DNA from 4 places in the Cellulomonas sp. P4_D11 genome. Region 1 is predicted to be linked to each of the others. Evidence: predicted binding sites of a transcription regulator. Region 1 holds the regulator's gene; each other region holds the start of a gene.
The links. The regulator LexA, encoded in region 1, represses DNA repair genes until DNA is damaged. The targets are predictions, from matches to a motif close to TCGAACANNTGTTCGA.
Positions count from the first base shown of each region.

Region 2: a site for LexA is predicted at 2,299-2,314, ahead of AC1DT4_RS19030 (HNH endonuclease signature motif containing protein). Genes of this name have one in related genera too.
Region 3: a site for LexA is predicted at 2,029-2,044, ahead of AC1DT4_RS11530 (HNH endonuclease signature motif containing protein). Genes of this name have one in related genera too.
Region 4: a site for LexA is predicted at 2,630-2,645, ahead of AC1DT4_RS00285 (HNH endonuclease signature motif containing protein). Genes of this name have one in related genera too.

Region 1 covers NZ_JBFUIK010000013.1:50,055-55,395, reverse strand. Annotated here, with positions in the region: gene AC1DT4_RS10150 (ATP-dependent DNA helicase) at 1-1,211, shown strand, start outside; gene AC1DT4_RS10145 (L-lactate dehydrogenase) at 1,244-2,245, shown strand; gene lexA (transcriptional repressor LexA) at 2,355-3,107, opposite strand; gene AC1DT4_RS10135 (LysM peptidoglycan-binding domain-containing protein) at 3,449-3,931, shown strand; gene nrdR (transcriptional regulator NrdR) at 4,252-4,767, shown strand; gene AC1DT4_RS10125 (S9 family peptidase) at 4,920-5,341, shown strand, end outside.
Region 2 covers NZ_JBFUIK010000050.1:53-5,393, reverse strand. Annotated here, with positions in the region: gene AC1DT4_RS19040 (hypothetical protein) at 1-1,024, opposite strand, end outside; gene AC1DT4_RS19035 (RNA polymerase sigma factor) at 1,217-1,930, opposite strand; gene AC1DT4_RS19030 (HNH endonuclease signature motif containing protein) at 2,544-4,040, shown strand; partial or broken gene AC1DT4_RS19025 (MinD/ParA family ATP-binding protein) at 4,278-5,341, opposite strand, start outside.
Region 3 covers NZ_JBFUIK010000015.1:86,042-91,382, reverse strand. Annotated here, with positions in the region: gene AC1DT4_RS11540 (hypothetical protein) at 1-344, shown strand, start outside; gene AC1DT4_RS11535 (flotillin family protein) at 353-1,789, shown strand; gene AC1DT4_RS11530 (HNH endonuclease signature motif containing protein) at 2,079-3,605, shown strand; gene AC1DT4_RS11525 (alpha/beta fold hydrolase) at 3,712-4,524, shown strand; gene AC1DT4_RS11520 (PP2C family protein-serine/threonine phosphatase) at 4,505-5,341, shown strand, end outside.
Region 4 covers NZ_JBFUIK010000001.1:54,885-60,225, reverse strand. Annotated here, with positions in the region: gene sigJ (RNA polymerase sigma factor SigJ) at 1-705, opposite strand, end outside; gene AC1DT4_RS00285 (HNH endonuclease signature motif containing protein) at 1,003-2,346, opposite strand; gene AC1DT4_RS00280 (SACE_7040 family transcriptional regulator) at 2,729-3,325, opposite strand; gene AC1DT4_RS00275 (carboxyl transferase domain-containing protein) at 3,430-5,037, shown strand; gene AC1DT4_RS00270 (acetyl/propionyl/methylcrotonyl-CoA carboxylase subunit alpha) at 5,043-5,341, shown strand, end outside.

The sequences.
Region 1 (5,341 bases):
ACGGCGGGGTCCCGACGACGGACCTCGACCAGGCGAGCCAGGCGCTGGCCACCGTGCTCGTCGGGCTGCCCGAGACCCGGTTCCGCGACGGCCTGCCGCCGGCCGCCCGTGACGCGGTGGCGAGCGTGCGCGACACGACGCGCGCGCTGCTCAGCGTGCTCAAGCCCGAGTCCGGGCCCAACGCCCCGCCCGAGGGCGGTCGCAAGATGGCCCAGGCGACCATGCTGGCGCTGCACGAGGTGGCTGACCGGATGGCCGCCGACCCCGACGACAACCGGCACACCGTGCTCTGGAGCTCCCGCAGCGAGGACCGGCGCGGCAGCATCCTCACCCGCCTGCACGCCGCCCCGCTCGCCGTCAACGGCCTCATCCGGACCCACCTGCTCGCGGGCCGCTCCGGCGTCCTCACGTCGGCCACGCTCGAGCTCGGCGGCTCCTTCGACCCGATCGCGCGCGCCGTCGGCCTCGAGGTCCGCCCGGACGCCGAACCGGTCGGCCCCACCTCGCTGGGCGGGCCCCCCGCCGCCGCGCCCGCCGGTCAGCCGTGGCGCGGGCTGGACGTCGGCAGCCCGTTCGACTACCCCCGGCAGGGGATCCTGTACCTCGCGCGGCACCTGCCGAAGCCCGGCCGCGAGCCGGCGACCGACGCGCAGCTGGACGAGATCGCCGAGCTCGTGACGGCCGCTGGGGGCCGGACACTCGGGCTGTTCTCGTCGCGACGCGCGGCGAACGCCGTTGCCGCCGCGATGCGCGAGCGGCTGGACGTCCCGATCCTCGTCCAGGGCGACGACCAGCTGCCCACCCTCGTCTCGCAGTTCATCGCCGACGAGCCCACGTGCCTGTTCGGCACCCTCTCGCTCTGGCAGGGCGTCGACGTCCCCGGCGCGACCTGCCGACTCGTCCTCATCGACCGCATCCCGTTCCCGCGGCCAGACGACCCCGTGAGCTCCGCCCGCTCGGACGCGATCGAGGCGGCGGGCGGCAACGGCTTCCTCGCGGTCTCCGCCACGCACGCCGCCCTCCTGCTCGCCCAGGGCGCCGGTCGCCTGATCCGGACCAGCGAGGACCGCGGTGTCGTCGCGGTGCTGGACCCGCGCCTCGCGACCGCCGGCTACGGCAGCTTCCTCACGCGGTCGCTGCCCGACTTCTGGCGGACCACCGACCGCGCCGTCGCCGTCTCCGCGCTGCAGCGGCTCGCCGCGTCCGGATAGCCTCGGTCGGGTCGACGACCTGGAGGTACGTGATGACCGAGAGCCTGGACATGGAAGACGTCGGCATGGCCCCGTACCGCAGCGCACGCCGCACCTCGAAGCTGGCGATCGTGGGCGCGGGGGCCGTCGGGTCGACCATGGCGTACGCCGCGCTGATGCGCGGGGCCGCCCGGTCGGTGGCCCTGTACGACATCAACGCGGCGAAGGTCGAGGCCGAGGCGCTGGACCTCGGGCACGGCATCCAGTTCATGCCGATGGCGCAGGTGGTGGGTTCCGACGACATCGCGGTGTGCGCCGACGCCGACGTCGTGATGTTCACCGCGGGCGCGAAGCAGAAGCCCGGCCAGTCGCGGCTCGAGCTCGCCGAGGCCACGATCGGTCTCGTCCGCAAGGTGCTCCCGGCGCTCGTGGACGTCGCCCCCGAGGCGGTCTACGTGATGGTGACCAACCCCGTGGACGTCGTCACCTACGCGGCGCTGAAGATCTCCGGGCTGCCACCTGCGCAGCTGTTCGGGTCGGGCACCGTGCTGGACTCCTCCCGTCTGCGCTACCTGATCGCCCAGCACACGGGGGTCGCCGTGCAGAACGTGCACGCCTACATCGCGGGCGAGCACGGGGACACCGAACTCCCGCTGTGGGGCTCCGCCAGCATCGGGTCCGTCCCGCTGCTCGAGTGGACCGGGGCGGGCGGTGCCGGCCCGCTCACGGCCGACGTCCGGGCAAGCATCACGCGCGAGGTCGTCGAGTCTGCCTACCGGATCATCGAGGGCAAGGGCGCGACGAACTACGCGGTCGCGCTGGCCGGGTCGCGGATCATCGAGGCCGTCGTCAAGGACGAGGGCAGGGTGCTGCCCGTGTCGTCGTTGCTCGACGACTTCCACGGCATCAGCGACGTGTGCCTGTCGGTGCCCGCCATCGTCGGGGCGCACGGCGTGGGCCAACGGCTGCCGGTGCCGCTCTCCGACGACGAGCTCGCCGGCCTGCGGGCCTCCGCCGAGGCCGTGCGCTCGGTCGCCCGGCAGTTCGGCTTCTGAGCCGGCAGCCGTCAGCGGCTCGTCGGCGCGCCACGATCGACGGGGCTTCGCACGACTCGCGCGGTGGTGACCGGCCGGGCCGCGCTCGGCGCGCGGCCCGGCCGGCGCGTCAGAGGCTGCGCAGCACGCTGACGACGCGACCGAGGATGGTCGACTCGTCGCCCGGGATCGGCGAGTACGCCGGGTTGTGCGGCATGAGCCACACGTGGCCGTCGATGCGCTTGAGCGTCTTGACCGTGGCCTCGCCGTCGATCATCGCGGCGACGATCTCGCCCTGCTCGGCCACGGGCTGGCGGCGGACCACGACCCAGTCCCCGTCGCAGATCGCGGCGTCGATCATCGAGTCCCCGCTGACCTTCAGCAGGAACAGGTCGCCGTCGCCGACCAGCTGGCGGGGGAGCGGGAACACGTCCTCCACCACCTGCTCCGCGAGGATCGGCCCGCCAGCGGCGATCCGCCCGACGACCGGGACGTAGGACGGCGCGGGCATCCGCTCGCCCTCGCCCTGGTCGGGGAAGCTCGACCGGCTGCCGTCGGGCGCCTGCCAGGTGCCCACACCCCGGGAGTCGTCGGCGTGCACGACCTCGATGGCTCGCGGGCGGTTGGGGTCGCGCCGCAGGTAGCCCTTGCGCTCGAGGGCCGTGAGCTGGTGCTTGACGCTCGACGGGCTGGTCAGGCCGACGGCCTCGCCGATCTCGCGCATGCTCGGTGGGTAGCCGCGCGACTCGACCGACGTCCGGATGGTGTCCAGCACGAGCCGCTGGCGCGCCGTGAGGCCGTCCGGGCCAGGCGCACCGTCCGGCAGCGCGTGGATCGTCGCCAGGTCCTTGTCGGGCTGGGACGTGTCCCGTGAGTCCGTCACTGCGCTCCTCCTCCGTCGGGCGGCGGCCTCTCGGCCCTGACCGCCTGGTACCGCTGGTTCCGCCTGCTCCGTGAACGTGCCGCGCTGCCTGTGCCAGCCGACGCCCCCGAGCTCCTGACCTGCGGCGACGGGGGCTCCCGCCGGTCGTGTCAGTGGCTCGTGGTGCGCTTGTGCTGCATCGCCAGCCTAGGGATGTCGGGACGGAAGATCAAACATCTGTTCGATCGTGTCTCGACAGTGTCGGCGGATGCTGGTAGACATCGTACAGACGTTCGACGAACAAGCGTTCGACGACCAGCGGTACCCCGGGAGACCGGGCCGAGCAGGAATCGAGTGACGTGATGAGCGCGATGGCGATGGGACCCGCGATGCCGAGCTTCGCGACGCCGAGCAGCCGGACGGCCGGCGCCACCCGCGGGTCGGCCGCCTCGTCGGCCGCGTCCCGGGCGAGCCACCTCCGGCTGGTGGGTACCCCGACCATCGTCACGGCGCCCGTGGACCAGCCCGCGGACCAGGCGGCACCCGCGGCCGCGTCGCACCTCCGGCTCACCACCCGCGGTCGCGTCGTCCTCTGGGTCCTCGCGGCCGCGATCGTCGCCCTGGTCACGCTGCTCGGCAGTCGCGCCGCGGCGGACGGCCCCTCCGGAGCGCAGGAGGTCGTGCGGCACGTCGTCCAGCCGGGGGAGACCATGTGGGAGATCGCCGAGACCGTCGCCGGGCCCTCGGACGACGTGCGCGACGTCGTGTTCGACCTCGTCCGGCTGAACGAGCTCCCCGACGCCGGCCTGATGGCCGGCCAGGTGATCGTGGTCCCCGCGGGCTGACGGACGTCCGTCGGCGGCGCGGGAGCCCGCCAGAGCACCGTGGGGGCGTGGCACACAGGACGCGCGGTACTGCGCGGGCCGAGGCGAGTCGGCCCGCTACACGGGACGGGAGCGTCCCCGCGTGGGCGGTCATCTCAGGATGGCCGCCCTCGTGCGTCGCCCGGGGAACGTGGGGGGCGACGTGGGATCGAGCACGGCGGGTCGCGTCGGGGGCAACGACCTTGCACCGCCGCAGAGCGTGGCCTAGCGTCACGGGGGCGTTCACGACGCCATCGCCGCCGGCCCTCCCGGCTCGGCGGGCCAGCTCGAAGGGGATCACGGTGCACTGTCCGTTCTGCCGTCACCCGGACTCGCGGGTCGTCGACTCGCGGACCTCGGACGACGGGTCGACCATCCGGCGACGCCGCCAGTGCCCGCACTGCAACCGCCGCTTCACCACGGTCGAGACCGCCAGCCTCTCCGTGGTCAAGCGCTCCGGCGCCACCGAGCCGTTCAGCCGCGAGAAGATCGCCGGCGGCGTGCGCAAGGCGTGCCAGGGCCGTCCGGTGAGCGAGGACGACCTCGCGCTGCTCGCTCAGAAGGTCGAGGAGACCCTGCGCGGCGCCGGCTCGGCGGAGATCGATGCGTACGAGATCGGTCTGGCCATCCTCGGTCCACTGCGGGAGCTCGACGAGGTGGCCTACCTGCGGTTCGCCAGCGTGTACCAGGCGTTCGACTCGCTCGAGGACTTCGAGGCCGCGATCACGGTCCTGCGGGCGGAGCGCGACGGCACGGAGGACGTGGACGACGCCGAGGAGCCGCTGCAGCCCGAGGACGAGACCGCGCGCACCAGCTGAGGCACGGGCTCGCGAGGATCCACCACGTCCCCTCGGGCACCGGAGCAGCGACGCGTCCGCACACACGGCTCCGGGACCGGCGGTCGGGGGCGTGCCGAGGCCGTCGGCCCCGTCGGTCGGAAAGTCTCGGCGGGACGACGTAGGTTCGTCCGGTGCTTCCTACCGATCTCGAGCTCCTCCACGTCCCCGGCGCGCCCGCCGTCCTCCCGGACGGCAGCCGCGCGATCGTCTCGGTCGTCCGACCGGACCTGAGCACCGACGAGTACACGGGCCACCTCTGGTCCGTCGACCTCGTCGGTGACGAGCCGCCACGACCGCTGACCCGCGGGCACCGGGACACCGCACCCGACGTGTCGCCCGACGGTCGGTGGGTGGCGTTCCTCCGCGCAGAGCCCGAGGGCAAGCCGCAGGTGTTCGTCGTCGAGTCGACCGGGGGCGAGCCCTTGCAGCTGACCGACGCGCCGCTGGGCGCCGCCGAGCCGCGGTTCTCGCCGGACGGCACCCGGGTGTCCTACGTCGCCCGCGTCCCCGAGCCGGGCCGGTACGAGGCGGACGGCAAGCCCGGGTCGGAGGA
Region 2 (5,341 bases), on a different contig from region 1:
GCTCGACCATCGGCGCGAGCGGCGCGTACAGCGACTGGACGCCGTCGGCGACCACCGTGACGCTCGCGGTGACGCCGGTCTGCTGACCGTCGACCACCTGGCTGGCCGTGACGTTGGTGACCTGCGGGCTGCTCGGGTCGGTGGACGCCTCGTACTGGTAGGCGTCCGTGTCGACGCCGACCGCCGCGAGGATGTCCTTGGCCTGTGCGATCGCGGCGTCGCCCGTCGGTGCCGCGGCCGCCGTCGTGCAGTCCGGCCGGTCCGGGCCGACCGGGGAGTCCGCCGTGCCGGCCGCCGAGTCCGTCGCGGGCTCCTTGCCGGTCGTCACGCTGCCGCAGCTCCACGGGTCCCGCGTCGGGTCGTAGTAGGAGAGGCTCGCGAGGCCGTCCGGCGAGAGCGACACCGACGGTCCGGTGCCGTCGTTGGTGCCGACGGACCACGAGCCGTACTCCTGCCGCGGCTGACCGGACACCCCGAGAGCCGCCGCGGCCGCGACGATCGTCTCCTGCGAGAACGCGCCCTCCGCGTCGAAGCCCCAGGCCTTCCCCGAGCCACCGTCGGTCGACAGCCCGCTCGCAGTGAACACCGTGCGGCCGCCGTACCAGGGGTACATCATCTTCGACTGGTCCATTGCGACGCCGCCGCCCGCCGCCGACGCCACCTCCGGGGCCGCCGCGTCGCGGCCACCGCCGTCCAGCGAGATCGCCGGCGCGGCGGTCACCGTCTCCGGGGCGTTGTTGAGGCCGTACGCGTAGCTGCCGCCGCCGATGATCGCGACTCCCGCGACCGCCGCCGCGACCTGCAGCCAGCGGGGCGAGCGGCGGTTGCGCCGCGCGGCGAGCTCGTCGACCGGGGCGGCCGTGCTCGTCACGTCGACACCCGTGCGCTCCGAGACGGCTGCCGTGAGGCGGGCGAGGTCGGGCTCGCTCCCGACCGCCGGGTCCGCGGCCTGGAGCCGGGCGAACGCGACGTCGGTGTCGGGCGTCGTCGCGTCGGGGGTCTCGTGCTCGGTGTGGTCGTCCACGGTCCTGCCTCCTGGGTCGGTGCGGTGCTCTCTACCCCACCTATGTCCCGACCGCGGCGCGGCTTGCACGTCGCGGTGATCGGCGATGCGGCAGCCCGTGGCGCGCGCAACCCCCGTCGCGCTTGCTCAGCTCCGCGACGCGTCGGATCGCGTGCTCGTCGGCGCGCACTGGTCCACCCGCGGTCGGACCCGTCAGGCCTCGGCGAGCGCCCACGCCTCGCGCAGCCGGGCACGTGCACGGCTCAGCGCCGCGTCCGCGCCACCCCGACCGATCCCGAGCACCTCGGCCAGCGCATCGCCGGTCAGGCCCTCCCACGCGTTGAGCAGCAGGATCTGGCGATCCCGCGCGCTCAGACGACCGAGCACCTCACGCACCCGCTCGTCCTGCACCGCGCGCACCGCCGGGTCGTCCGCGTCGATCTCGTCGGGGACGTCCCCCACCGGGATGGGCCGACCCTTGCGACGATGGTTCGCGACGACGAAGCCCGCCGTCCGGTACAGCCACGGCAGCTCCGCCCCGTCCGGCACGTCACCCCGCCGGCGCCACGCGACCGCGAGCACGTCCGCCGTCAGGTCCTCGGCCTCGTCGCGGCCGGCCCGCCGCGCGACGAACCGGTACACCGCCGACGCGTGCGCCCGGACCACGGTCTCGAACCAGGCGGCGTCGTGGCTCGGGTCGTGGCCGGCCGCGGCCTGCTCGGCCCCTGCACCGTCTCGGGGGCTCAGGTCGGTCGCGTCCCCGTCTCCGGCGCTCGCGTCGGCCTCAGCCGCGTTCCCGAGGCTCGGGTCGGTCGCACCCTCGCCCTCGTGGCCGCGGTCGTCGTCGTCGTCGAACACACTCGCGCGCTCGTCGAGCCTCGGGTCGTCCGGCTCGAGGTCGGGCGTACTCGGTGTCGGCGACGGCACAGTGCTCCTGGTGTGTTCGTGGTCGGGCGAAGGCCTACACCTGCACTCTGTCGCGTGAGCACGCGATCTTGCACCACTGATCGGATCTGTATTCGAGCGGCCCGAGAGCTCCGTGGAAGCGCACGCCGTTTTCGCGCGGCTCGCGCGAACCCGACCGCACTCGCGACCGCGACGCCGTGTCGTGCGCAGGTTGGTCGTTCCCCATATTTGCTGACAGACACGCGCGCCACGGCGCGGCACCGGGCAGCGCACCGAGGTTCGCCGGCACCACGCCTTGCACACACTGAGCCGACCTCAGCCCCTCGGTGGGCGGCGCCCCTCCACAGGCGCATCCCGCCACCCCCGAGTGTCAGTGGCGTCCGATAGATTCGTACGTATGTTCGATTCCTCCACGATCGCCCGGCCTCTTAGGGCCGAGTCTTGGCTGCCCGTCGAGGCGGCGGCCCCGACCGAAGCAGCGTGGTGGGTGGGTTCCGCGTACTCGGGGACTACGGCGGATGGCGAGCTGACGGACCTCGGTTCAACGGCGTCGGCGGGGGCACCCCGATCGGGTCCAGATCCGGACTGGGCATCGGACGGGGATCTGTGGCTGGCGAGCCCGATCTCGCTCGCGATGCTCGACCCCGAGCGCTACATCGCCGCGGGCGACGTGGTCGAGCACGCGGAGGACTTCCTGACCCGGCCCGACTACAGCCCGACCGACGCGCAGCTCACCGATGCGGGACCGGAGCTGGCCGCGATCCTCCAGATGATCGACCGAGACGCGCTTGACGACGAAGGCCTCGTCGAGCTGGTCGCCGCCTGGCAGCGGCTCGCGTCTTGGGTGTTCCTCGGCGCCGCCCGGGCGGCCGCGTCGCTGGCGGATCGAGCCTCGATGAACCCGTCGTGGCCGCACCAGGCCGCGAGGACGGACCTGTCGTGCACGGCCGGCGACGAGATCGCGATGCGTCTGGCCTGGTCGCGCCGAGCCGGCGCCCAGATGGTGCGCAACGGTCGCGCGCTCAACGGCCCGATGCTGGCGACCGCCGACGCGCTGGCGGCAGGGGAGATCGACACGCCCAAGGCGCTGGTCCTCATCGATCGGCTGTGGAACGCCGCACCTGACCTCGCCGACGCCGTCCAGGCCGAGGTCCTGCCGCGGGCCGACCTGCGGACGCCGCGGCAGCTCGCATCCGACGTCGAGCGGGTACTCCTGGCTATCTCGCCCGCCGACGCAGCCGCACCCCACCGCGCCGCTCGCACAGACAGGCGCGTCGACCGCCCGCGCCGACTTCCGGACGGTATGGCGGGCATGTGGGCCGTCCTGCCCGCGGAGTCGGCGGTCGAGATCGACACCCTCCTCGAGGCCACAGCGCGCACGGCACGGTCGGCGGGCGACCCGCGCACGCTCGACCAGCTGCGCGCCGACACGCTCGTCGACATCCTCACGGGCCGCGCGGGATGCACGCATGCGCCGCAGGTCAGACATCCCGCGGATTCCACCAGCATGGGCACGCCCGGCGACTCGCCGACGGACGACGCACCGGCACCGCGCGTGCGCCGACCGAGGATCCAGGTCAACGTCACCGTGGCGCTCTCGACGCTGCTCGGTCTCGACGAGGATCCCGCGGAGCTCGACGGCTACGGCCCGCTGCAGGCCGCGCAGGCTCGCGCCCTCGCTCGCGGCGGCGTGTGGCGGCGCCTGGTGACGGACCCGACCAGCGGCGCCGTCCTCGACGTGGGTAGGACCCGGTACCGGCCACCCGCCGACCTGGCCGACCATGTCCGTCAGCGCGACAAGCAGTGCGTCCGACCTCATTGCTCGGCCAGCGCTGAGCAGTGCGACCTCGACCACACGATCGAGTTTCGCGATCCCGCCGGCCGCGGCGGGACGACCTCAGCCGGCAATCTCGGCCCGGTGTGCCGACGCGATCATCGGCTCAAGACCGAGGGCGGCCACCGGCTCACCCAACCGAGCCCGGGGAAGTTCGAGTGGGTCACACCTGCCGGGGTGCGCTACCTCGTCGTTCCCGGAAACGATGGCGCGGTCGAGCGCACCGGTCGGCGACGCAGGCGTCGCGCAGTGGTCCTGCCCGTGCACGCACCAGACCCGGGACCGCCGCCGTTCTAGGTTCTGTCGAGCGCTTGAGCTCGCCGAGGAGCGACGACCAGCACGACTGGTCCACAAACGATGGCTAGCTCGGCTCGCCGAGGAGCGATGACGGGCACGACTGGTCGAGAAGCGATGACAAGCACGACTGGTCGAGAAGCGACGGCCGGCACTGCTCGTCGAGAAACATCGCGACAGGCGCGACTCGTCGAGCGGTGACGTACACCCGACGTGCGGCGGCGAACGATGGCGAGGGCCTCAGAGGCCGTCGGCGACCACCGCGGTGACGCGGAGCCAGGCATCGCGGGTCGTGGTGTTCAACGCCTCGTAGTCGATGGGGCCGCCCGCGACGAGGGCCTTGTCGTGCGGTACGTCGATCACCGCACGTGTCAGCGCCCCGAAGTGGGACCTGAGTCGCTTCTGCAGGTCCTTGTCGACCTTCGGTTCCGGCGCCGAGAGCACGGTCACCGCGCGGCGCACGGCCTCGTCGTGACCGGTCGCGCGGAGCGCGTCGAGAGCCCAGGCGGCCGACTGTGCCGTGTCTTCGCGCACGGTCGAGACGACGACGATCTGGTCGGCGGCGGCGACGGCGGCCTGCCAGTTCGAGGCGCGCATGTTGTTCCCGGTGTCGATCACCAGGACCCGGTAGAAGCGCGAGAGCACCTGGTGCAGCGACGTGAACGAGTCGGCGTCGACGGACGACGCCGAGGCCGAGTTCTCGTCCGATGCGAGGACGTCGAACTGCTCGCTGGGCTGCGTCCGCACGAACCCGTCGAGGTCGCCGATCCGGACGGTGCCCTCGGTCCCGAGGGCGGGCAGCGCGTTGAGGAGGTCGACGGCGGTTCGGGTGTGGTCGGCGTGCGACGAGCGCCAGCCGAGCGTGCCGCGGGTCTCGTTGTTGTCCCACGCGAGCGTGTACCCGCCGCGCTGCAGCCCGAACGTCGCGGCGAGCAGCATCGTCGCGGTCGTCTTGTGCGCCCCACCCTTGGGGTTGATCACGACGATCGTCTTCGGCCCGTCCAGGGTGCGTCGCACGGAGGCCGACGCGATGCGACGACGGCGCTCCACGCGGCCGGGGCCCGGGGAGATGCCGCCGAAGGTCACGCGTCGGACGCCCGCGCGCCATCCGTGCTCAGCGGGGCCCACGGACGCGGCGGGGTGCCGCGCGGCGAGGAGGTCGTCGAGCGTCGGGAGCGGCTGGGACGACGACGTCGACGGGGGCGGCGTCAGCCGGGCACCCGTGAGCGCCCCGGCACTGGCCGAGCTGCTCGCGGACGGCGCCTCGCCCGAGGACTCGCCCTGCTGGCGCGCGGAGCCGCCCC
Region 3 (5,341 bases), on a different contig from region 1:
TCCTGCTGTCGACGACGGACGTGAGCGTGCTCGTGGCGTCGCTCGGGGGAGTCGTGGCGGGTGCCCTCGTGGGCGCCGGCGCCGGAGCCGGGACCCGCGCGCTGAGCAACGGGCCTACCGCCCACCAGATCACCAGCGGCGACTACGTCGGCCAGACCGCCACGGTCACCACGTCCATCCCGGCGGGCGGCCTCGGGCAGATCTCGCTGGTCGTCGCCGGGCAGAGCACGGCTCTCGCGGCGCGCGCCGACGAGCCCGTGCCCACCGGGTCCGGCGTCACCGTCGTCGCCAACCTCGGCCCTGGCGTCGTCAAGGTCAGCTCGTCGTCGTCCGTCACTCTCTAGGAGCTCTTGTGCTGCCTGACAGCTGGTTGCCCGTCCTCGCCGTGGCCGGGCTGGTCCTCGTCGTCCTGATCGTCGCCATCGCGATCGCCAAGCGGTACCGCGTGGCCAAGCCCAACGAGGCCTTCATCGTCACGGGTCGCAAGGGCAAGCGGTCCGGCGACCTGTCCGGGCAGAAGGTCGTCACCGGCGGCGGCGTGTTCGTGCTGCCGTTCGTCCAGCAGCTGTCGGTGCTCGACATGTCGTCGCGCCGCATCACGGTCGAGGTCAACGGGGCACCGTCGTCGCAGGGCATCGCGCTCACGGTGTCGGGCGTCGCGATCGTCAAGGTGCACAACGAGGACGTCTCCATCCGTGCGGCGGCCCAGCGGTTCGGCAGCCAGCAGGAGGAGATCGACAACTTCACGACGAACCAGCTCTCCGGCGCGCTGCGGGCGATCGTCGGCAACCTCACGGTCGAGCAGGTCATCCGCGACCGCGAGTCGTTCTCGCAGCAGGTGCTGGAGTCGGTCACGGGCTCGCTGAGCGCGCAGGGCCTGAGCCTCGACGCGTTCACCATCCAGGAGGTCACCGACCACGGCGGCGGCACCTACATCCTCGACATGGGCCGTGCGTCCGCCGCAGCGATCCGCCGCGAGGCCGAGATCGCCGAGGCCGAGGCGCGGCGGCTGTCCGAGGAGAAGCGGATCGACGCCGAGACGCAGGTGGCCAACTACCAGCGCTCGCTCGACCTGCGGCAGGCCGAGATCCTCGCCGAGACCGACCGCGCAAAGGCCCTGTCCGCGTCCGCCGGTCCGCTCGAGGCCGCGGCGCGCCAGCAGGAGATCCTCGCGCAGGAGGAGCTCGTCGCCCAGCGCCAGGCCGCGCTGACCGAGCGCCAGCTCGACACGACCGTCCGGCGCCCCGCCGACGCCGAGCGCTACCGGCTCGAGCAGCACGCCGAGGCGCAGCGGGTCACCGCGGTCAAGGCCGCCGAGGCCGCCAAGGCCGAGAACGAGCTGCGCGGCGCCGGTGAGCTGGCGCTCCGCTCGGCGCAGGCGACCGCCACCAAGCTCGAGGGCGAGGCCGAGGCCGCCGCCGTGCTCGCCCGCGGCAAGGCCGAGGCCGAGGCACTGCAGCAGCGCGCCGAGGCCTACAAGGAGTTCAACCAGGCCGCCGTGTTCGACCGCCTGCTCGACACCCTGCCGGAGATCGCCAAGCAGCTCGCCGCGCCCATGGGCAACATCGACACCCTCACCGTCGTGTCGACCGACGGCGCGTCCGCGCTCCCCAAGGCCGTCGCCGGCAACTTCCTGCAGCTGCAGGAGCTGATCAAGTCCACGACCGGGCTGGACCTGACGCAGATCATCGGGCAGCTCACGGACTCGTCGACGGTCGTCGTGCCGGCCCCGCACGAGCCGACGACCAACGGCGCAGCGACCAACGGGGTGTCGTCGACCACTCACTGACGGATCGGGCGGCGTCGGCATCCCCGGGGTGCCGGCGCCGGCCTGTTCCGGGCGCCGGCCGGGCCACCGGTCGCGATCGCCGACGAGTCAGTCGTCTCTCTCATGGCTGTCGGTACATCGCGGCCCGGGCCGGCCGCTCAGCCTGCTGCTTGCTGTCGAGCGTCGAGCCGCCCACAGCCCCGACCGTCGTGAGACCGTCCACGGCGTCGCTCCGCTGAGAGGCCGATGTCCGAACGTGTTCGTACACTTGTACGAACGGTCGAGATGGCGGCGCGGGAAGGAGATCGACGTGACGGCAGTGTGTAAGCCCGACACCGAGCTCGAGCTCCCGTGGCCGTCATGGGTCGACACGGTCGAGCCCTGGGATCCGTCCCCGATCTCGGAGGCGCCGGACTGGCCGGAGCCGTACGTGCCCGATCCGCTTCCCGAGTTCCGGGTCAGGATCCTCGATCCGTTCGTGGACGGCTCGTTGGCACCGCGTGAGGCCGCGCCCATGCTGCCCGCGTTCCCGGTCGAGCCGCGGCTGCCGGTGTCGGCGCTGGCGGGCGTCCTCGAATCGGTGGAGCCGGCCGATATGCCTGGGGCGCACCTGGTCAACGCGATCGTGGGCTGGGAGCAGGCGATTGCGGCGGCGCAGGCCGAGCAGGCGGCGTTGGTGCGGGAGCTGGCTCTCCGGAGCGGGCCGGACACCCTCCGCCTGGGCGGCGACGAGCTGGCCAGCGCGCTGGTGTGCACGCGACCCGCAGCCGAGCGTTTGATCGTCCGGGCGGAGCAGGCGGACAAGTACCCTGCGCTCGCGAACGCGTGGTCAGGCGGTCTGATCGGGGCTCGCAAGGTCGACGTGATCCTCGAGGAGGTCGCTGTCGCGGGCCGGGCGTCCGCACGCGACGTGGTGGCGGACGCGGTCGTCGCGGCCGGCGGGATGACCGCCCCGCAGCTGGCGCGGCACGTGCGGGCCGCCGTGATCGGGGCGGACGCGGCCGCGGCCAAGCGCCGCGTCGCCAAGGAGCGCTCCGACCGGCGGGTGGAGCTGACCCCCGTCCGCGACGCGATGGCGTGGGTGGGGGCGTACCTGCCCGCCGACCAGGCGCTGGCCGTCTTCACCACGGTGGACGCGCTCGCGGGGACCACGCGGGTCGGCAGCGACGACCGGACGGCGGACCAGCGACGAGCCGACGCGTTCGCGGACATCTTCCTGGGCATCCTCGACCGGCAGACGACCCCCGACGGCATGCCGTTGCCGACGCGAGGCGGTCAGCGGGTCGCGGTCCAGCTCACCGTCGCGGCGACCACCTTGCTCGGCCTGGACGACGCACCCGGCTACCTCGGCTCGTTCGGCCCGATCCCCGCGTCGATGGCCCGGGAGATCGCGCAGGACGGCACGTGGCGGCGAGTGCTGACCGATCCGGCCGGGCAGATGTGCGAGGTCGGGACCACCGCCTACCGGCCCGGCGCCGACCTCACCAGGCTGGTGCAGGCGCGCGACCAGACGTGCACCTTCCCGGGTTGCCGTCAGCCGGCCGTCCGCTGCGACCTGGACCACCGTGAGCCGTACGACCACAGCCGACCCGGCGCCTCGCAGACCTGCGAGGCGAATCTCCACTGCTTGTGCCGACATCATCACCGGGCCAAGACCGAGGGCCACTGGAAGGTCAGCTACGACCGCACCTCCGGCGTCTCCAGCTGGACCAGCCCGCTCGGCCTGACGTACGACCGAGATCCGCAGCCCGTCCTGGCGGCCTCGTCGTCCCACGAGCACCGGCCCCTGCCGCCCGCACCCCCACCGCCCCGCGACTGGGGAGACCCACCCTTCTGAACCCTCGCTCGGCTGTCGCTCGGTCGGCTGCATACGCGTCGTAGTCGACGGGTCGCGAGCCCGGGTGTTGTCCGACGGCGGTCCTCGCGCGGCCTACTGTCGACCCATGACCGTGACGGCCAGGAACAACGTCGTGCTCACCGGCGACCCCGGCGCGCCCGCGATGGTGTTCGCGCACGGGTTCGGGTGCGACCAGAGCATGTGGCGGTTCGTCGCGCCCGCGTTCGAGTCGACGCACCGCGTCGTCCTGTTCGATCACGTCGGCGCCGGCGGGTCGGACCTCTCCGCCTACGACCCGCAGCGCTACGACTCTCTCGACGGCTACGCGGACGACGTCGTGCAGATCCTCGAGGAGCTCGCCCTCGGTCCAGTGGTGTTCGTCGGACACTCGGTCAGCGCGATGATCGGCGCGCTCGCGGCCACCCGCCGCCCCGACCTGTTCAACCGGCTCGTGCTCGTCGGGCCGAGCCCGCGCTACGTCGATGACGACGACTACCGCGGCGGGTTCAGCGCGGTCGAGATCGACGAGCTGCTCGAGACGATGGACGACAACTACCTCGGCTGGTCGGCGTTCATCGCCCCGGTCATCATGGGCAACGCCGACCGGCCCGAGCTGGGCGACGAGCTGACCAACTCGTTCTGCCGGACCGACCCGGAGATCGCCAAGCGGTTCGCGCGGGCGACGTTCCTGTCGGACAACCGCGCGGACCTGGCCGCCGTCACGACGCCCGCCCTCGTGCTGCAGTGCCGCGAGGACGTCATCGCGCCGCCCGAGGTCGGGCGGTACGTGCACGAGCACCTGGCGGGCAGCGAGCTCGTCGTGCTCGACGCCGTCGGGCACTGCCCGAACCTGAGCGCGCCCGACCAGGTCGTCGCCGCCATCGCGTCCTACCTGTCGCATGCCGCCGTCGGGTCGTAGCGACGCCTGGGACGTCGCGCCGGTCGCCCTGCTGCGGCTCGACGGCGACGGCACGATCACCGACGCCAACCGGATGTTCCTGGAGTGGGTCGGTCGTGAGCCCGACGACGTGCTGGGGTCGACGCGTCTGAGCGAGCTGCTCTCCGTCGGCGGCCGGATCTACTGGGAGACCCACCTGTCCCCGCTGCTGCACATGCAGGGCAGGGTCGACGAGGTCGCGGTCGAGCTGCGCGGGCCCGGCGGGCGCCTCCCCGTCCTCATGTCGGCTCGCACCCGGATCACCGACGGTGGCGACCGCATCGTGGATGTCGCACTCTCCGGCGCTCTCGAACGTTCCCGCTACGAGCGCGAGCTGCTCGCGGCCCGGACCGCTGCGGACAGCGCCGCCGCGCGAGAGGCGTCGGTGGCGCGCGAGCTCCAGCTGGCGCTGCTCACCACCAACCTGCCGGCCGACGACCGGTTCACCGTGACCCACGAGTACCGGCCCGGCGTGCAGGCGCTCGAGGTCGGCGGCGACTGGTACGACGCGTTCCTGACCGACGACGACGTGCTCGCGATCGTGGTCGGCGACGTCGTCGGCCGCGGGCTGCACGCCGCGACCGCGATGGGCCAGCTGCGCAGCGCGGTCCGCGCGGTGGCCGGTCCCGGTGTCGGGCCTGCGGCCCTGCTGGCTCGGCTCGACCGGTTCGTGGAGCAGGCGGGCGTCGGCTTCATGGCGACCCTCGCCTACGCCGAGGTGGAGCTGGACACCGGTCGGGTCCGGTACGCGTGCGCGGGCCATCTGCCCCCGCTGCGGCTCGGTGCGACCGGCGCGCAC
Region 4 (5,341 bases), on a different contig from region 1:
CGCGACGGCCGCCGCGCCGAAGAACGGCTTCGCGCGCGCCGGGACGTATCCGCCACCGTCACCGACCCCCGTCGCGTCGGCGGTCAGCAGCCGCAGGAGCGGCTCGGTCTTCCCGCTCGTGGCGGCCACCAGGAACTCCTCGACCACCTGCCGCGCGGCCGCCTCGTCCACCTCGGTGCGGACCTTCTCCGTGGCCATGTGCTCCTTGGCGCGGTGGAAGGTCTGCTGGCTGCTCGCCTCGGTGATGTCGAGCAGCTCGGCGATCTCGGCGTGCGAGTAGGAGAACGCCTCGCGCAGCACGTAGACGGCCCGCTCGTTCGGGGTCAGGCGCTCCATGAGCACGAGGACGGCGGTCGACACGGACTCCCGCTGCTCGGCGGTGTCCGCCGGGCCGAGCATCGGGTCGCCGGCGAGCAGCGGCTCCGGGAGCCACTCGCCCACGTAGACCTCGCGCCGCGCCCGCGCCGACTGCAGCTGCGTCAGGCACAGGTTGGTCAGCACCCGGGTGAGCCAGGCGGCGGGCACGCGGACCTGGTCGCGATCGGCGGCCTCCCACCGCAGGAACGTCTCCTGCGCCGCGTCCTCGGCCTCCGAGGCGGACCCGAGCAGGCGATAGGCGATGGCCTCGAGGCGCGGCCGCAGCGCCTCGAACACCTCGAGCTCCTCGGCCCGCAGAGGAGCCCTGTCCGCGTCTCGCACGCTCACCGTTCGACCCTACGACGTCCCGCCCGAGGACGGCCCGGCGGACCGTCGCCCGCCGATGCCGGCCGATCTCAGCGCCACGCCGGGGCCTAGAGGCTGATCGGTCGACGGCAGCCGCATCCTCCGGTCCTTCGCCTCACGGGCACGGTCGAGGGCAGCGCGTGCCCGTCGACAAACGCGTCGCTGTCGGGATCATCAAGCCGCGGCGTGCCGGGGAGTGCTCGATGAGGTCCGGGCGTGCCGCAGCGTCACGCGCGAGGTCGGCGCTCCACGCAAGCATCGCGCGGCCGTCATGCAGGCTCAGAAGGGTGGGTCGCCGATGTCGGGCGGCGGGGGTCGGTGCTCGAGGGCGTCGGGTGGGACCAGGACCAGGACCGGGCTGCGCGCGTAGGTCAGCCCGTGCCGGTCGGTCCAGGTCGAGACCCCAGTGGTGGGGTTGTAGGTGACCTGCCACCAGCCCTTCGTCTTGGCTTGGTGGTGGTGCTTGCACAGCGCGTGCAGGTTCGCCTCGCACGTTTGCGCGTCGTGACCCTGGTCGGTCGTGGTGCGGTCGTGGTCGAACGGGATGCGGTGGTCGAGCTCGCACCGGGTGGCCGGCTGCCGGCACCCGGGGAAGGTGCACGTGACGTCGCGGGCTTGCACCGTGCGGGTCAGGTCCGCACCGGGCCGGTAGGACTGGGTGCCCACGGAGCAGACCTGCCCGGTGGCCGGGTCGGTCAGCACGCGCCGCCAGGTGGCGTCCTGGGCGAGCTCGCGAGCCACCTGGGCCGGGATCGGCCCGTAGGAGCCGAGGAACCCTGGGTTGTCGTCGAGGCCGAGCAGGGTGGACGCGGCGACGTTGACCTGCAGGGCGGCGCGCTGCCCGTGCCGGGTGGGCAGGGGGGTGCCGTCGGGGGTGGCCTGCCGGTCCAGGATCCCGGTGAAGATGTCACTGAATGCGTCCGCGCGCCGCTGATCGACTGTCCGGTCATCCCCGTCCACGGCGGCGTTGCCGGCCAGGGCGTCGATCGCGGTGAACGCCGCGGTGGCCTCGGCTGCGGGCAGGTAGGCGATCAGGCGGGCCATCGCATCGGGCGCCAGCTCGAGGAACACGCCGCGCCGCTCGCGTTCGGCCCGGCGCCGCTTCTCCGGCACGTCGGGGTTGACCGCGAGCAGCACGGCCCGTACGTGCCGGGTCAGCTGCGGGGCGGTCAGCTCGGCGGCGTGGTTCACGGCGTCGGCGACCACCCGGTCGACGACGTCGCGGTCCAGACCGGCACCGCCCGTGTGGATCTCGGCCAGGATCACGTCGATCTTGCGCGCCTCGATCCGACCGGCCGCCCACGCGTCACCCAGCACGGGGTAAGTGCTGGTGTGGGTGGCGCGCAGGACCAGGTCCTGACCCAGGCGCCGGGTGCACACCAGGGCGCAGGCGACCTCGTCGGAGACCCGTTCCAGGGTGTCCATCGGGGTGCGGTCCGCCAGCTCGCGCACGAACCGGCCCTGCAGAGCCTGGAGCATCGCGACCGCCTGCTGCGAGGCCGCGATGGCGTTCACCAGCGCCGCACCCGACACGTCCGCGACCGGCACCGACGCGAGCAACGAAACGAGGTCCTCCACAGCAACGCCCGAGACCGGGACGTCCACGGCAGCCAGATCCACCACCCGCACACCCGGACCAGGCGCCGGCGCCGCATCGAGGCGAGACGCGCGCCCCGAGTCCGCCCACACCAACGGCGGGTGGGTAGCTGACATCGCTGAGGCTGCGGGATCGGTGACCTGCGGCCCGGGCGCGTTGGTATCGCGCGGGGTGGCGGCGAGCGTCGCGGTCGGGCGCCGATCAACCCCGACACCCGAGGCCCGCGCCATGACCTCGTCGCGCACCGGGGCATCCAACACCGCTGTCATCGTCGCCACCTCCCACCACCGGTACTCAACCGATCCGTCTTCGAACAAGTGTACGACTGGCTACTGACACACCGGCGGTGACCTGTGGAAAGACGAGAGCCGTTCACTGGGGAGAGTGGCAAGGGTGTGCGGTCGCGCGCTACCGCCCCAGCGCGGCCAGCGCCATCTCCTCCAGCAGCGCCCGGGTCCGCGCCACGGTCACCGACCGGGCGCTGTGCGGCGTCGAGTTGAGCAGCCCGAACGTGGCCTGCGCGCGCAGCCGCAGCTCGGCGCGCTCGGTCGTCGGGCTGAGTCGGCTGAGCACGTCGACCCAGACGTCGACGTAGCGTCGCTGCAGGTCACGCACCGACTCGCGGTCCTGCGGGGAGAGGGCGGCGAGGTCGCGGTCCTGCACGCGGATGACGTCGGGGTCGCGCAGCGCGAAGTCGGCGTGGAACCGGACGAGCGCGGCGAGGGCCGACTCGTCGTCGCCGGCGTCGGCCACGACGGTCCGACCCCCCGCGAGCAGACCTTCGCTGACGCCGACGAGGAGCGCGGCGAGCACGGCCTGCTTGCTGGCGAAGTGCCGGTACACCGCCGGCCCGCTGATCCCGACCGACGAGCCGAGGTCCTCGATGGACACGCCGTCGAAGCCGCGGCTGGCGAACAGCTGCGCGGCCGACGAGAGGAGCGCGTCGCGGCGCTCGGCCTTGGCGCGGCCGCGGGCGGTCGGCAGGGTCTCCAGCACGTCGGCCATCGGGGCTCCTTCGTGGACAAGGGCGTGCGAGAACTGTAGCCTCATTTCAGTTAGCGATCCCTAACTGAGTTGTCCTCTCCAGCCATCCCTTGGAGACCGCGTCGATGGAGATGCTCACCACCACGGCCGACCCCGCCGCGGCCACGTTCCTGGCGAACGACGAGTCCCAGCGCGCCCTCGTCGCGGAGCTGGACGACCGGCTGCGCACCGCCGCGCTGGGCGGACCCGAGCGGTCCCGGGAGCGGCACGTGACGCGCGGCAAGCTGCTGCCGCGCGAGCGGATCGACGTGCTGCTGGACGACGGCAGCCCGTTCCTGGAGGTCGCCCCGCTGGCGGCCTACGAGCTCTACGACGGCGAGGCGCCCGGCGCCGGGGTGATCGCGGGCATCGGCCTGGTGCACGGCCGGCACGTCATGGTCCTGTCCAACGACGCGACCGTGAAGGGCGGCACCTACTACCCGCTGACCGTCAAGAAGCACCTGCGAGCCCAGGAGATCGCGCTCGAGAACCGGCTGCCCTGCATCTACCTCGTCGACTCGGGTGGCGCGTTCCTGCCCAAGCAGGACGAGGTGTTCCCGGACCGCGACCATTTCGGCCGCATCTTCTTCAACCAGGCGCGCATGTCCGCGGAGGGCATCCCGCAGATCGCCTGCGTGATGGGCTCGTGCACCGCCGGCGGCGCGTACGTGCCGGCGATGAGCGACGAGACCGTGATCGTGCGCGACCAGGGGACGATCTTCCTGGGCGGACCGCCGCTGGTGAAGGCGGCGACCGGCGAGGTGGTGACCGCGGAGGACCTCGGCGGCGGCGAGCTGCACTCGCGGCGGTCGGGAGTCACGGACCACCTGGCGGAGAACGATGCGCACGCGCTGCAGATCGTGCGGGACATCGTCGCGACCCTGCCGGTCCCGACCACGACTGCGTGGGAGGTCCACGAGAGCCGACCGCCCAAGGTGGACGAGAGCCAGCTGTACGGCGTGGTCCCCACCGACCTGCTCACCCCGTACGACGTGCGCGAGGTCATCGCGCGCCTGGTCGACGGCAGCGAGCTGCACGAGTTCAAGCGCGAGTACGGCACCACGCTGGTCACCGGGTTCGCGCGCCTGCACGGGCACCCCGTCGGCATCGTCGCCAACAACGGGGTGCTGTTCAGCGAGTCCGCGCTCAAGGGCGCGCACTTCATCGAGCTCTGCGACCAGCGCGGCATCCCGCTGGTGTTCCTGCAGAACGTCAACGGGTTCATGGTCGGCCGGGACTACGAGGCGGGCGGCATCGCGAAGCACGGCGCGAAGATGGTCACCGCCGTCGCGACGACCCGCGTCCCCAAGCTGACCGTGGTGATCGGTGGCTCGTTCGGGGCCGGCAACTACTCGATGTGCGGACGCGCGTACTCGCCGCGGTTCCTGTGGATGTGGCCCGCGAGCCGGATCTCGGTCATGGGCGGCCCGCAGGCGTCGTCGGTGCTGGCCACGGTCCGCCGCGAGCAGCTGGAGGGCCGCGGCGAGACCTGGTCGGCCGACGACGAGGAGGCCTTCAAGGCGCCGCTGCGCGAGCAGTACGAGACGCAGGGCAGCCCGTACTACGCGACCGCGCGCCTGTGGGACGACGGGATCATCGACCCCGCCGACACCCGCCGCGTCCTCGGCATGGCCCTCGACGTCTGCGCCACGGTGCCGCTGGGCGAGCCGCGCCTCGGCCTGTTCCGGATGTGAGTGCCATGTTCCGGACCGTCCTCGTGGCCAACCGTGGCGAGATCGCCAGCCGGGTCGTCGCGACCCTGCGCCGGCTCGGGATCCGCTCCGTGGCGGTGTACACCGACGCCGACCGCGGCGCCAAGCACGTCGCGCTGGCCGACGACGCCGTGCGGATCGACAGCTACCTCTCCATCGACGCCGTGCTGGCCGCCGCCGTCGCGACCGGCACGGAGGCGATCCACCCCGGCTACGGCTTCCTCTCGGAGAACGCGGACCTCGCGCGGGCGTGCGAGGCAGCCGGCATCGCGTTCGTCGGCCCCGG